DNA from 2 places in the Rhizobium sp. BK456 genome. Region 1 is predicted to be linked to the other one. Evidence: predicted binding sites of a transcription regulator. Region 1 holds the regulator's gene; the other holds the start of a gene.
The links. Region 1 encodes PhoB, which activates phosphate uptake and scavenging genes when phosphate is short. Its sites were predicted from a motif close to TGTCATNNANCTGTCAT; they were not measured.

Region 1 (7,275 bases):
AAAAGGCGCTGGATCAGAAGATGAGCAACGTCCCGTATAAGATGATCGGTCAGGATGTCTCGGTTTATTACGGCGAGAAGCGCGCGCTTTTCGATGTGAACCTGAACATCCGCGAAAACACCGTAACCGCGCTGATCGGCCCGTCCGGCTGCGGGAAGTCGACCTTCCTGCGGAGCCTCAACCGCATGAACGACACGATTGACGGCTGCCGCGTCGCCGGCAAGATCACCCTTGACGGCGACGATATCTATGATCCCGATATCGACGTCGTCGAACTTCGCGCCCGCGTCGGCATGGTTTTCCAGAAGCCGAACCCGTTCCCGAAGACGATTTACGAAAACGTCTCCTACGGCCCGCGCATCCATGGCCTGGCCAAGTCGAAGGCCGATCTCGACCAGATTGTCGAGACCAGCCTGCAGCGCGCCGGCCTCTGGAACGAGGTCAAGGACCGGGTGCATGAATCCGGCACCGGTCTGTCGGGCGGCCAACAGCAGCGCCTCTGCATTGCGCGTGCCGTCGCCGTCAGCCCTGAAGTCATCCTGATGGACGAGCCCTGCTCGGCGCTCGACCCGATTGCCACCGCCAAGGTCGAGGAGCTGATCCACGAACTGCGTGAGAATTATACGATCGTCATCGTCACCCACTCCATGCAGCAGGCCGCGCGCGTCTCGCAGCGCACCGCCATGTTCCACCTCGGCAATCTGGTCGAGGAGAACGACACCGATAAGATGTTCACCAATCCCGACGATCCGCGCACCCAGGACTACATCATGGGTCGCTTCGGCTGATTTTGGCGTCACCAAGCCTTCCCGTTATTCGAGGATAAAGCCCCATGGCATCGACACATATTTATTCTGCCTATGATGATGATCTGAAGTTCCTGTCCAGGCGGATTTCCGAAATGGGCGGCCTGGCCGAGCAGATGGTCGCCGAATCCGTCCGGGCGCTGGTCAACGGCGATACCGCGCTGGCCCAGAAGGTGATTTCCGACGACGTGATCCTCGATCACGCCGAGCGCGAAATCGGCGACAAGGCGATCGTCACCATCGCCCGCCGTCAGCCGATGGCCTCGGACCTGCGCGAAATCATGGGTTCGATCCGCATCGCCGCCGATCTCGAACGCGTCGGCGACCTCGGCAAGAACACCGCCAAGCGCGTCATCGCCGTGCAGAGTACCGGCGTCCCGCGCAAGCTCGCCCGCGGTCTCGAGCATCTGTCCGAGCTGGCGCTCGTCCAGCTCAAGGAAGTGCTCGACGTCTACACGACACGCGCCGCCGACAAGGCGAGTGCGATCCGCGAGCGCGACAACGAGATCGACGCGATGTACACCTCGCTGTTCCGCGAGCTCCTGACCTACATGATGGAAGATCCGCGCAACATCACCAGCTGCACGCATCTTCTCTTCTGCGCCAAGAACATCGAGCGCATCGGCGATCACGCCACCAACATCGCCGAGACCATTTATTACATGGCGACCGGAGCACAGCCGGAAGGCGACCGTCCGAAGGACGACAGCGCCAACACCGTCGGCGCGGTCACGGAATAACCGCCTAAACCAGACGATTGCGCGCGCGCCCATGTGGGGCGCGCGAAAAGGTCGCAGCCAATTTTTGTGAATTTGCGCAGGATGCATTGCTTAAATCACCCCCGGTTTAAGGATCATGCGCGAGGAGACCGACACGCATGATCCCGAGAGTTGCAGTTGTTGAAGACGAGGAAGCCCTGAGCGTGCTTCTTCGCTACAATCTCGAAGCTGAGGGCTTCGAGGTCGATACCATCCTTCGTGGCGACGAGGCCGAAATCAGGCTTCAGGAGCGCACGCCCGACCTTCTTATCCTCGACTGGATGCTGCCCGGCGTCTCCGGCATCGAACTTTGCCGGCGACTGCGCATGCGACCGGAAACCGAGCGCCTGCCGATCATCATGCTGACGGCGCGCGGTGAGGAGAGCGAGCGCGTCCGCGGATTGTCGACGGGCGCCGACGATTATGTCGTCAAGCCTTTCTCGACCCCGGAACTCGTCGCCCGCGTCAAGGCGATGCTGCGCCGCGCCCGCCCCGAGGTGTTGTCGACCGTGCTGAAATGCGGCGATATCGAACTCGACCGCGAAACCCACCGCGTCCACCGCAAGAGCCGCGAAGTCCGCCTCGGCCCCACCGAATTCCGCCTCTTGGAATTCCTGATGTCGTCGCCCGGCCGGGTCTTCTCCCGCTCGCAGCTCCTCGACGGCGTCTGGGGCCACGACATCTATGTCGACGAACGCACCGTCGACGTCCATGTCGGCCGCCTGCGCAAGGCGTTGAACTTCTCCAACATGCAAGACGTCATCCGCACCGTCCGCGGCGCCGGCTATTCGATGGAAGCCTGAGGGGTTTCCATCTTTTGTGCCGGTGTCGGCCCCTCACTCTAACCCGACCGGGGTCGAGCCACTCGTCTCGACCCGTCCTTCGGACCCCCTTAAACGGGGCGAGGAGACGTGTCCTACGTGACGTTGGAGAGGGACCGAGAGGTCGCGGCATATCCCCTTCGCCCCGCAAGCGGGGAGAAGGTGCCGGCAGGCGGATGAGGGGCAGCCACACCCAGCCCACTCGCATAAAAAAACGGGCCACTCGGCCCGTTTTCGAATTCTCTGCAATGTCGCCCGCTCAGCTCGCCCGCGCGGCGGCGCGGCGGCGTTCGTTCACCGGCTGGTAGGCGAGCTTCTGGTGATAGCTGCAATAGGGCGAGTTGTCGGGGGATTCGCAGCCGCAGAAGTGGAAGTCGTCCTTCAGCGGATCGCCGACCGGCCATTTGCAGGTGCGTTCAGTCAGTTCCGTCAGGCCGAGGCGGCGCGAGATCGGCACGACCACGTTGCCCTTCGGCACGTATTCCATTTCCTCGACCGTTTCGATCTCGATCTCTTCCTTCAGCATCGTCGCGCCCTGCTGGCGGGTAACGGTGCGGGTAGCGATCCGCGAGGCGTAGTTCGGTGCGCGCGGTGCCGATGTATTGCGTTTCGGCGTGCGCGCCGCGGCGGCCGTGCCGCCGGCCTTGGCGCGGCCGGGAAGGCTCAGCCGGTGAACCTTGCCGATCACAGCGTTTCTGCTGACACCGCCAAGTTGCGCCGCGATCTGGCTGGCGCTCAGTCCTTCGGCCCAGAGCTTCTTGAGTTTCTCGACCCGCTCGTCTGTCCAGTTCATGCCCTGTCTCCACCTTCTGCGTTGGTGATGGCAGAATCCCTCACCGTTGTCCCGGAAGCCTCCGAAACAAGAAACGCTTGATCAATTTTGGTGACTAGTTCCGCCGCATGCAGTCTAGTAATTGAACTTTAACCTAGTGTGAGCCTGACTCCGTGACAAGAGTCGCATGAATCAGGATGAATCGAATTCGGAGTTTTCCCCAACTTGCTTCCGCTGCGTGGCATTTCTGCAATATTGCCTGTTGAAGGCCGAAAACACCGCTGTACAAGCTTGCTGCATGCGCTAAGGGCGCAGTTTTGTTGACATTGCAGCGCGAAAAGGAAATAGTACCGCTGGCCGCCGCAAGGCGGCATTTTTGATTTTTCGGGCCTGGTTTTCTTAGCCGGAGTCCCATGTTTGACAACGCTGATCGGGAGACCCGCGCCATGGCTGAAGCCGCGCCGCTTTATGACACCTATTCTCGTGCCCCACTGCGGTTCGAGCGAGGCGAGGGCGTATGGCTGATCACCGAAGGCGGCGAGCGTTATCTCGATTTCGGCGCCGGCGTCGCCGTCACCTCGGTCGGCCATAGCAACCCGCATGTGGTTGGCGCGCTGAAGGAACAGGCCGACAAGGTCTGGCACCTCTCCAACATCTATGAGATCCCCGGCCAGGAGCGCCTCGCGAAGCGGCTGACGGACGCCACCTTCGCCGACAAGGTGTTCTTCACCAATTCAGGCGCCGAGGCGCTGGAATGCGCGATCAAGACGGCGCGCCGCTACCAGTTTTCCAAGGGCCATCCCGAGCGCTTCCATATCATCACCTTCGAAGGCGCTTTCCATGGGCGCACGCTCGCGACCATCGCTGCCGGCGGCCAGGAGAAATACCTCGAAGGCTTCGGCCCCAAGGCGCCGGGCTTCGATCAGGTGGCCTTCGGCGACATCGAAGCCGTCCGCGCCGCCATCACCGATGCGACGGCTGGAATTCTCATCGAGCCCGTGCAGGGCGAAGGCGGCGTCCGCCCGGCCACGCCTGAGTTCATGAAGGCGCTTCGCCAGCTCTGCGACGAAAACGGCCTGCTGCTGATCCTCGACGAGGTCCAGACCGGCGTCGGCCGCACCGGCAAGCTCTTTGCTCATGAATGGTCGGGCATCACGCCCGATATCATGGCGGTCGCCAAGGGCATTGGCGGCGGTTTCCCGCTCGGGGCCTGCCTTGCGACCGCTGAGGCCGCCTCCGGGATGAAGGCCGGCACGCACGGCTCGACCTATGGCGGCAATCCGCTCGCAATGGCCGTCGGCGGTGCCGTGCTCGACATCATCCTCGCCGATGGCTTCCTCCAGCAGGTGCGCGACGTAGCACTCGTCTTCCGTCAGGGACTGGCCTCGCTGAAGGACCGCTATCCCGATGTGATCGAGGATATCAGAGGCGAGGGGCTGCTGCTCGGCGTCAAGGCGGCGGTTCCTTCAGCCGAACTGCTGCAGGCGATCCGCGCCGCGCATCTGCTCGGCGTGCCCGCCGGCGACAACGTCATCCGCCTTCTTCCGCCCCTCGTCGTCACCGCCGAGGAAGCCCGCGAGGGCCTTGCCCGCATCGAGCGCGCCGCCGAGAGCATCCGCGCCTCCAAGGTCAAGAAGACGGCTTGAAAGGATTGCGCCTGCGGGCGCACGACAGGTAAGAACATGGCTCCTAAACATTTCCTCGACCTTTCGGCGGTCACCTCAGCCGACCTCAGAACCATCATGAACGATGCGCTCGCCCGCAAGCAGGCCTTCAAGGCCGGCAAGGGCGACAAGCCGCTCGCCGGCAAGATGCTGGCGATGATTTTCGAAAAGCCGTCGACCCGCACCCGCGTCTCCTTCGATGTCGGCATGCGCCAGCTCGGCGGTGAAACGCTGTTTCTATCAGGCACCGAGATGCAGCTCGGCCGCGCCGAGACGATCGGCGACACCGCCAAGGTGCTGTCGCGTTATGTCGATGCGATCATGATCCGCACCACCGAACATTCCAGGCTGAAGGAGCTTGCCGAGCATGCGACCGTGCCGGTGATCAATGCGCTGACGGATGACACCCATCCCTGCCAGATCATGGCCGATATCATGACGTTCGAAGAGCACCGCGGCCCGATCAAGGGCAAGACCATCGCCTGGACCGGCGACGGCAACAATGTGCTGCATTCGCTGGTCGAAGGGGCGGCGCGTTTCGGCTACCGCATGAACATGGCCGTGCCCCTTGGTTCGGAGCCCAAGGATCACTATCTGAACTGGGCCCGCAATGAGGGCGCCGAAATCATGCTCTGCCATGATGCCGACCGTGCGGTCGACGGCGTCGATTGCGTGGTGACCGATACCTGGGTCTCCATGAATCAGGAACATCGGGCCCGGGGTCACAACGTCTTCCAGCCTTATCAGGTCAACGCGGCCTTGATGGCCAAGGCCGGCAGCGATGCATTGTTCATGCATTGCCTGCCCGCGCATCGCGGCGAGGAAGTGACGGACGAGGTGATCGACGGCCCGCAATCCGTGGTCTTCGATGAGGCGGAAAACCGTCTTCATGCGCAGAAGTCGATTCTTGCTTGGTGCCTGGGCGCGATCTGAACCACAATCGGACGCCGCGTGTGAAAACGCGCGGCCGCGCGAGCGAAGGGCACCCTGTCCTTTCGCTTGAAAACTAGGAGTGAATCCATGGCAGAAGCTGCAGCCGCCCTCGGCCAGTTCGATTTCGCCGGCGATGACCATGTCGTCCCCTTCCAGGTGGAGGGTCTGGACGTGCGCGGCCGCGCCGTCCAGCTCGGCCCGATGCTCGACGCGATCCTCGAGCGCCATCATTACCCCGCACCCGTCGCCCGGCTGCTTGCCGAAGTCGTGGTGCTGACGGTGTTGCTCGGCACCTCGCTGAAATTCGACGGCAAGTTCACCGTGCAGACCAAGGGCGATGGCCCGGTCGACCTTCTCGTCGCCGATTTCTCGACGCCGGAAAATGTCCGCGCCTATGCCCGTTTCGATCAGGCGTTGCTCAACAAGGCCATTGAAGCTGGGGAAACCGAGCCGGAGCAGCTGCTCGGCCGGGGCGTGCTCGCCTTCACCATCGATCAGGGCAAGTTCGGCCAGCCCTACCAGGGCATCGTCGAACTCGACGGCACCTCGCTCGAGGACATCGCCGGCGTCTATTTCCGCCAGTCGGAGCAGATCCCGACGCGCGTACGCCTGGCCGCGGCCGAACTCTTCGACCGCGACGATGCCGGCAAGCCGCGCCATCGCTGGCGGGCAGGCGGCCTTGTCGCCCAGTTCCTGCCTGAGGCGCCGGAGCGCATGCGCCAGCCGGATCTCCACGGCGGCGACGGCGACACCGGCGGCCGCCCGCATGGTGAGGACGACGCCTGGACCGAAGCCCGATCGTTGGTCGAGACCATCGACGCCGATGAATTGACCGACCCGCTGGTTGGCACCGAGCGGCTGCTGTTTCGCCTGTTCCACGAACGCGGCGTCCGCGTCTACGAACCGCGGGCGGTCTTCGACCGCTGCAGCTGTTCGCGCGACAAGATCAAGGGCGTGCTGAAAGGCTTTACCGCCGAGGAGATCGAGGCCAGCCAGGAAGACGGAGAAATCGCAGTCACCTGTGAATTCTGCTCGACCACCTACCGCTTCGAGCCGGCCGAACTTCAGCCGGCCGAATAGGCGCGGTTGAGCACGCACAGAACGAATACAAAAGATTAGCGATGATGCAGCACGGTGACTCGACTTTCGGTAGTCACTGTGCACCAATTATCCAATTGGTTCGGGGATGGGGACTTCATGCGTATTTTTTATGTCGTAGTCGCACTCATGGCTGCGATGCCACGAATTGGCTTGGCTGATGATAAGGCAATCCAATGGAAAGAGGTCGGGGGCTGGACCGTGGCTGTCGACCCGACTTTAGACAATGGCTGTTTTGTTCTGACTTCCTTTGATGATGACACCATTTTTCGTCTCGGTTTCAATTTCCGAAAAAAGGACAAACCTCTGTACATTCTGCTTGGAAATCCGAACTGGAAATCCTTGGAGAAAGGTAAGCATTATCCCATCGAACTCTCGTTAGACCAGTCTCGATGGACGGCTGATGCGAGAGGTCTTGATCTC
Region 2 (7,275 bases), on a different contig from region 1:
TGCCGCCATTGGCGGCAAGCTTCAGCCATTCGAAGCCCTTGACGTAATCCTTCGGCCCGCCGACGCCGTTGACGAGCCAGATGCCGAGATCAAGTTGAGCGGTGTCGAAACCGGCGCGCGCCGCACGTGCCATCCACTCGCGGGCGAGCTGCTTCTTTTCCACAGGCAAGTCCTTCAGCGTCGCATAGATCTGCGCCACGGCATATTGCGAATCGGCAATGCCCTGCTCGGCCGATTTCTCGTAGAATGGCAGCGCGAGCTTCAGTCCCGTCTCGCCGGGATGATCGGCGATGACAAGCTGCGCCCAGTTGAACTCCGCCGAAGGATTGCCGGCCTCGGCGGCCTTACGCATGTAGTCGTCGGCCTTGACCTTGTCGCGCGGCACGCCCTGGCCTTCCATCAGGATCAGCGCATATTTGAACATTGCCGCCGCATCGCCGCCTTCGGCCGCCTTGCCGTACCAGAAGGCGGCGTTCTTGATGTCCTTCTTGACACCAAGCCCCTGCGAGAGGATTTCGCCGATCAGCGTCTGCGCCGCTGCATCGCCGAGCTGGGCGCGTGGCAGCGCCTTGTCCATTGCCGTCAGGTAATAACCGCGCTGGAAGGCGCCGTAAGCCTCGTCGACAGGTCCCTTGTAATCCTTCTCCGGCGGCAGGTCCGGCAGCTTCGCACCCATGCGGTCGAACACGCCGACACCATCGGAGGGCCGCACACCCGGGACAGAGGGGCGGTCGGTGCGGAAGGTCGATGCTGGCGCCGAGCCCGGCTGGCTGATGACGCTGTCGGTGGCCTGCGCCAAGACGACACCCGGCCCGGCCGCAACCAAGGCGGCCATGCTGGCAAGGATAAGATTCAACAGGCGGGCGGTGGGGATCGGCATGAGCGCGATTTCAATCCTCAAACCGTGGCGCTTTTTCGTCGAGAAGCGCGTTGACTTCGGCGACGATAGACGGCGCCCGGTTGGGCTCGCCGAAGACAGCCAGCCGCAGCGCCACGAATTCCGCTCCGGTCTCGGCGACGGCAAGCGCCGAGGCCGGATCGGTGCCGCCCATGACGATGCAGGGAATCTCGATCATCGAGGCCCACCATTCGCCGAGCGCAAGGTTCTTCGGATGTGCCTCCGGCTTGATATCGCCGTCGAGCTTGCCGAAGAAAATATAGTCCGGCCTGGCTTCGCCGATCTCCAGCGCATTGTGCCGGTCGGCTGCGTTACCGCCGCCGACGATCAGCTTCGGCGCATGTTTTTCGATCGCTTCCGAAAGTGCCTCGGCATTGCCGGAAAGGTGCAGGCCGTCGGCCTTGGCCCGTCCCGCAACGCGGCTGTCGCCTGCAATCAGGGCGGCCGCCCCGGCATCCTGGATCAGCGGCACCAGTTTCTCCGCATGTTTCTGGAAGGTACCGTCGTCGAGCCCGTACTGCGGCACGATCACCGAAGCGACATCGCCGCCCTTCAGCGCGCCGGCAACGATCCTTGCCTGCTCATCGGCATCGGCAATATCGGGTACGATGAGCACAAGGCGGCAGCGGTTTTCCGGTTCGGTCATCAGGTCTTCCCGTTTCCTCGCGAATTCCTCGTTGAGATGAGGGATCCGCACTCGTTTTGTGTGAGTAGTTCCGTTAGACGAGGCTTGCAAGAGGAGGACGTCGAAAGCATGCCGCAGGATTTATCATTCTACTACGCCGCCGTGCCCGCGGTTCTGCTGGTGGGTCTCGCGAAGGGCGGCATGGGCGACGCTTTGTCGCTGATCGGCCTGCCCTTCCTCGCCCTCGTCGTCTCGCCGGTCGAGGCGGCGGCCATCCTGCTGCCGATCCTGGTCTTCATGGACATGATCTCGCTCGTCATCTGGCGCCAGCACGGCGACTGGGCGACGCTGAAGATCATGCTGCCAGGCGCAGTCTTCGGCATCGCGATGGGCTGGGCGACCTCGGCGCTCGTTCCGGGCAACATGCTGCGCATCGTCATCGGCGCTGTGACCATCCTCTTCTGCCTGCGCTATTTCTGGAACAATTACGGCCCGGGCGCCGGCAAGATCGTCCCGCCGCGCGGACAGCGGCCGGTGGCCGCCGGCCTTTGGGGTACATTTTCCGGCTACGGCAGCTTCGTCGCCCATGCGGGAGGCGCACCCTTTCAAATCTATGCCCTGCCGCTCAAGCTGCAGCCACGCGAATATACGGGCACCAGCGTGCGCTTCTTCGCGATCCTCAACGCCATCAAGCTCATTCCCTATTTCGCACTCGGTCAGCTCGACACCCAGAATCTCGCGACCTCCGCAACGCTTCTACCCTTCGCCCCGCTCGCCACCCTTGCAGGCGCCTGGTGTGTGCGCCGCATGAAGCCGGCGATCTTCTACCCCTTCATGTATGCGATGGCCCTCATCGCCGCCTTCCTCATCGTGCGCGAGGGTCTTGGCTGGTAGGGCAGCCCTGCTGCATCTTCCTTCAATCGGAACCGACCTGAAGAATTATGCAGCAATTCTAAGTGTAACCATCCTTGGCGCGTCTGAAAGACTACGAGGCCGTAGTACGCTGCAATGCACAATTTCCTTGCTGGAACGTCCGGTTTGACGTAGCTTTCCCGCTATGTCGAACACGGACCCCTTCTCTGCGATTGCCGATCCGAACCGGCGGTTTCTGCTGGAGGAATTGCGTCGTGCGCCGCGGACCGTCAACGAACTGGCTGAGGGCCTGCCGATCAGCCGCCCCGCCGTGTCGCAACATCTGAAGGCGCTGCTCGACAGCAACCTCGTCTCGGTGACCTCGGAAGGCACGAAACGCATCTACACGGTCAACAACCGCGGTTTCGACATGCTCAATTTATGGCTGGATCAGTTCTGGGCTTGAAGCCGGCTCACATGACAGCCCCGCCCCTCGTATGGCTGTGACTTGAAGCGCGGCGCTCGCAAAAGCGCCAGCCGCGATGCCGCTGGCATCGGGCTGGCGCAATTCTGGTGTGAACTCACCGGTTCTTGCTGATTTCAGGCGGAATGGATGGATTTACCTTTTCTTTCGCAAGATGATCGACCGGCGACCCTTGGGAAGATCAGTGGACGGATGACTTGAGACGCATAATCTCGTCCTTGATGCGCAGCTTGCGGCGCTTGCATTCGGCAATTTCCGTATCGGAGATAGAGGGAGCTGTTCTGAGCGCGTGCAGCTCCTCTTCGAGAGCGACATGCTTTTTCTGGAGTGATTCAAGATGAGCTTGAACTGTCATTTGACCCTTCCTTCCTCTTACCCTCCCCGGCCAACATCGTCGGGGATCAAGGTGTCAACGCGGCGGACTGTGACATATTTTTGAAGGCTTGTCGAAGGCCAAAAGATGAAGACTGGATGGCAATTTCATGATCAAGACTAACTAGCCGTTACCCGTATTTGGTGATAGGAGCTTGCGGAAATCATCGGCAGATCGGACAAAGTCCGGGGACGATAACGGGGAATGCATATGGCCGATCAGGAACAGGCGGAAATCAGGCTCACCGTGGCGCGGCTGCGCCAGGAGCACGAGGATTTCGACGCCGCGATCAACGCCATGATCCTAACCGGATGCGATGCTCTGCGAATCCAGCGCATGAAAAAGAAAAAACTCGTTATCAAGGACAAGCTCTCCAAGCTGGAAGATCAGATCATCCCTGACATCATCGCCTGAGAGGGAAGAGCAGCAACGATGACAGACAGACCACCCGTCGCCATCATCATGGGAAGCCAGTCCGACTGGGAGACCATGAAAAACGCAGCCGACACGCTCGAGGCGCTGGAAATTCCCTATGACGCGCGCATCATTTCGGCGCACCGCACAGTCGACCGGCTGGTCAATTTCGCCAAGGGCGCGCGCGCGGAGGGCTTCAAGGTCATCATCGCAGGCGCCGGCGGCGCCGCCCACCTGCCGGGTATGACCGCCGCGATGACGCCGCTGCCGGTCTTCGGCGTGCCGGTCCAGTCCAAAACCATGTCCGGCCAGGACAGCCTGCTTTCCATCGTGCAGATGCCGGCCGGCATTCCTGTCGGTACGCTCGCCATCGGCAAGGCCGGCGCGGTCAACGCCGCCCTTCTCGCCGCCGCGGTGCTTGCCCTTTCCGACGAAGAAGTCGCCGACCGGCTAGACGAATGGCGCGAGCGCCAGAGTGCTGCCGTCGCCGAATACCCGATGGACGATCTATGACGGCAAGAACGATCGGGATCATCGGCGGCGGCCAGCTCGGCCGCATGCTGGCCATTGCCGCCGCCAGGTTGAATTTTCGCACGGTCATCCTCGAGCCGCAGGCCAACTGCCCGGCCGCCCAGCTCGCCAACCGGCAGATTACTGCCGCCTATGACGATCCGGCTGCGCTGGCCGAACTCGCCGACATATGCGACGTCGTCACCTACGAATTCGAAAACGTGCCCGTCGCAGCAGCCGAAAGGCTCTCGGCGAGCGTGTCCGTCTATCCGCCGCCGAAGGCGCTGGAAGCCGCCCAAGACCGCCTGGTCGAGAAGCGCTTTCTCAATGGCTGCGGCATAACCACTGCCCGCTTCCACACGATCGACAGCCAGGCCGATCTTGAGACGGCACTGAAGGATTTCGGCGGCCAAGGCGTGCTGAAAACCCGCCGTCTCGGTTATGACGGCAAGGGCCAGAAGGTTTTTCGCTCGGCGGCAGACAGCCCGGATGGCGCCTATGCAGCCCTTGGCGGCGTGCCGCTCATCCTCGAAAGCTTCGTCGCCTTCGAGCGCGAGGTCTCGATCATCGCCGCCCGCGCCAGCGACGGAACGGTCGTCTGCTTTGATCCCGCCGAGAATGTCCACCGCAACGGCATCCTCCACACCTCGACGGTTCCCGCTGCGATCTCTGCGCCGGCGGCGGACGCCGCGCGGCAATCGGCCGAGAAAATCCTTGCCGCATTGAATTATGTCGGCGTCATCGGCATCGAATTCTTCGTGCTTGCCGATGGCGGTCTGATCGCCAACGAGATGGCGCCGCGTGTTCACAACTCCGGTCACTGGACGGAAGCCGCCTGCGTCGTCAGCCAGTTCGAGCAGCATATTCGCGCCGTCGCCAGCCTGCCGCTCGGCAATGCCGAGCGCCATTCCGACTGCGTCATGCAGAACCTGATCGGCGACGATATTCTTGCCGTTCCGGACTGGCTGCGGCGCCCCGATACACTGGTTCATCTCTATGGCAAGACCGAGTGGCGCCCCGGCCGCAAGATGGGCCATGTCACCACCTTGACGCCGAAATCGCCGGTTTTGGCCTGAGAAAACACCCCGTTGCCTTGGGAAAAACACCTTCATGTGGTTGACACGGAAAAGGTGACGGGGTATCTGCTCCCCCACCTAAACAGCGCGCCCGATGGCGCGCTTTTGATTGTTAAAAGATACGGGCGAATGTGAATTCCCCCATAGAGATCGCGGATCAGAAAAATGAAGATCAAGAATTCGCTCAAGTCGCTCAAGGCTCGTCACCGTGACAACCGTCTGGTTCGCCGCAAGGGCCGCATCTACATCATCAACAAGCTGAACCCGCGCTTCAAGGCTCGTCAGGGCTGATTTCGCGCGTCCGGATCGCCCTGCCGCGTGAGCTTGCGCTGGCAGATATATCCGGTGGGTCGCTGCGGTGATCACGTCAAATTTGTTTGATCTTCGGCGCTGGCGGGCTAATATGCCCGCCATGCGCTTTTTTGCTTTGACATCAGCGGCGCTGCCGCTTGCCCTCATTCTGCTCACCTCCTCCTTTCCGGCCGCCGCCGCGGAAAAGCCGGTCGCCGCCACGAAAAAGGAGGTTATCGTCGAGCCGGCGGATGCCAACAATTCGCCGAAACAGCACCTCGACCAACTCTTCAGCCAGCTGAAACGCGAGCGCGACCCCGACAAAGCCAGCGGCATCGCCAATGAGATCCGCATCGAATGGAACGATTCCGGCAGCGCCACGATCAATCTGCTGATGCAGTGGGCCGACAAGGCGATCGAGGAAAAGCGCAATCCCGCCGCCCTCGATTTCCTTGACGAGGCGATCGCGCTGAAACCCGATTATGCCGAAAGCTGGAACCGCCGCGCGACGCTGAACTTCGTCATGGGCAATTATCGCAAGTCGATGTCCGATATCGAACGGGTGCTCGATCTCGAGCCGCGCCATTTCGGCGCGCTCTCCGGCATGGCGGCGATCCTCAGCAATTCCGGCAACGACCAGCTGACCTTGAAGGCCTGGGAGCGTTTTCTTGACATCTACCCCGCCGAACGCACCGCGCAGGAACAGGTCAACACGCTTGCTGAAAAACTTGCCGGCAACCGCACCTGATCCTCGGGCGTTGATCTTGACCTCCGGCCAAGCCGCGCAATTTAGAACTTTAGACGGGAAACGACGCAGCGCGTCCGCTCTCGGCAAAACCGCCGCAACTATCGCCCGTTAAGATCATGCTTGCAGAAGTTTCCGCTCTTCTCGCCCCGCTCGCCGCCGCTATCGGTTACTCCTCCTACAAGGCGCGGCAATTCGAACAGACCTATCCGAATATCGGCGAACTGACGGATGTCGGCGGCTACCGCATGAATGCCGTCCATATCGAGCGTCCCGAAGGCGCCGACCTGCCGGCCCTCGTCTTCATTCACGGCGCCAGCGGCAATCTGCTCGACCAGGTCGTCGCCTTTCGCGCAGCACTCGAAGGCCGGGCCGAGATGCTCTTCGTCGATCGTCCCGGCCACGGTTATTCCGAACGCGGCGGCCCTGACAACGCTGTCCCTTCCGGTCAGGCCGATGCGATCGCCAGCCTGATGGAAAAGCGCGGCATCGAAAAAGCTGTCATCGTCGGCCATTCCTTCGGCGGCGCAATCACCGCCGCTTTCGGTCTGCGCCATCCCGACAAGACCTCGGGCCTGCTTTTCCTCGCCCCCGCCACCCACCCCTGGCCGGGCGGCATCGACTGGTATTATCACGTCGCAACCGTGCCGGTCCTCGGCTGGCTCTTCAACCACGCGATCGTCGTGCCGCTCGGTCTCAGCCGGCTGGAACGCGGAACGCGGAACGTCTTCCACCCCAATCCGCGCCCCGCCGATTACATCGAAAGGACCGGTCCCTCGCTGGTGCTGCGGCCCGACGCTTTCCACAACAATGCCGCCGATTTCAAGAGACTGCTTGCCTATGTGAAGGAACAGTCGCCGCGCTATTCTCAGATCACCGCGCCGACCGTCATCATCACAGGCGACAGTGACGAGATCGTCTGGGAGCACCTGCATTCACGCGGCCTGGCCCGTGATATAGCAGGCTCCGAACTCATCACCGTTCGCGGCGTCGGCCACAAGCCGGAT

Region 2: the regulator PhoB is predicted to act here: its motif matches at 3,320-3,336, upstream of FHX03_RS19040 (YdcH family protein).

The regions. Positions count from the first base shown of each region.
Region 1 is NZ_JACIAO010000001.1:886,257-893,531, reverse strand. It holds gene pstB (phosphate ABC transporter ATP-binding protein PstB) at 1-788, shown strand, start outside; gene phoU (phosphate signaling complex protein PhoU) at 833-1,546, shown strand; gene phoB (phosphate regulon transcriptional regulator PhoB) at 1,684-2,367, shown strand; gene FHX03_RS04690 (GcrA family cell cycle regulator) at 2,645-3,178, opposite strand; gene FHX03_RS04685 (aspartate aminotransferase family protein) at 3,604-4,803, shown strand; gene argF (ornithine carbamoyltransferase) at 4,840-5,754, shown strand; gene FHX03_RS04675 (Hsp33 family molecular chaperone) at 5,842-6,834, shown strand; gene FHX03_RS04670 (hypothetical protein) at 6,952-7,275, shown strand, end outside.
Region 2 is NZ_JACIAO010000006.1:261,572-268,846, reverse strand. It holds gene FHX03_RS19065 (tetratricopeptide repeat protein) at 1-880, opposite strand, end outside; gene FHX03_RS19060 (thiamine phosphate synthase) at 891-1,544, opposite strand; gene FHX03_RS19055 (sulfite exporter TauE/SafE family protein) at 1,653-2,417, shown strand; gene FHX03_RS19050 (ArsR/SmtB family transcription factor) at 2,581-2,841, shown strand; gene FHX03_RS19045 (YdcH family protein) at 3,041-3,214, opposite strand; gene FHX03_RS19040 (YdcH family protein) at 3,443-3,646, shown strand; gene purE (5-(carboxyamino)imidazole ribonucleotide mutase) at 3,665-4,159, shown strand; gene FHX03_RS19030 (5-(carboxyamino)imidazole ribonucleotide synthase) at 4,156-5,232, shown strand; gene ykgO (type B 50S ribosomal protein L36) at 5,398-5,523, shown strand; gene FHX03_RS19020 (tetratricopeptide repeat protein) at 5,636-6,271, shown strand; gene FHX03_RS19015 (alpha/beta fold hydrolase) at 6,388-7,275, shown strand, end outside.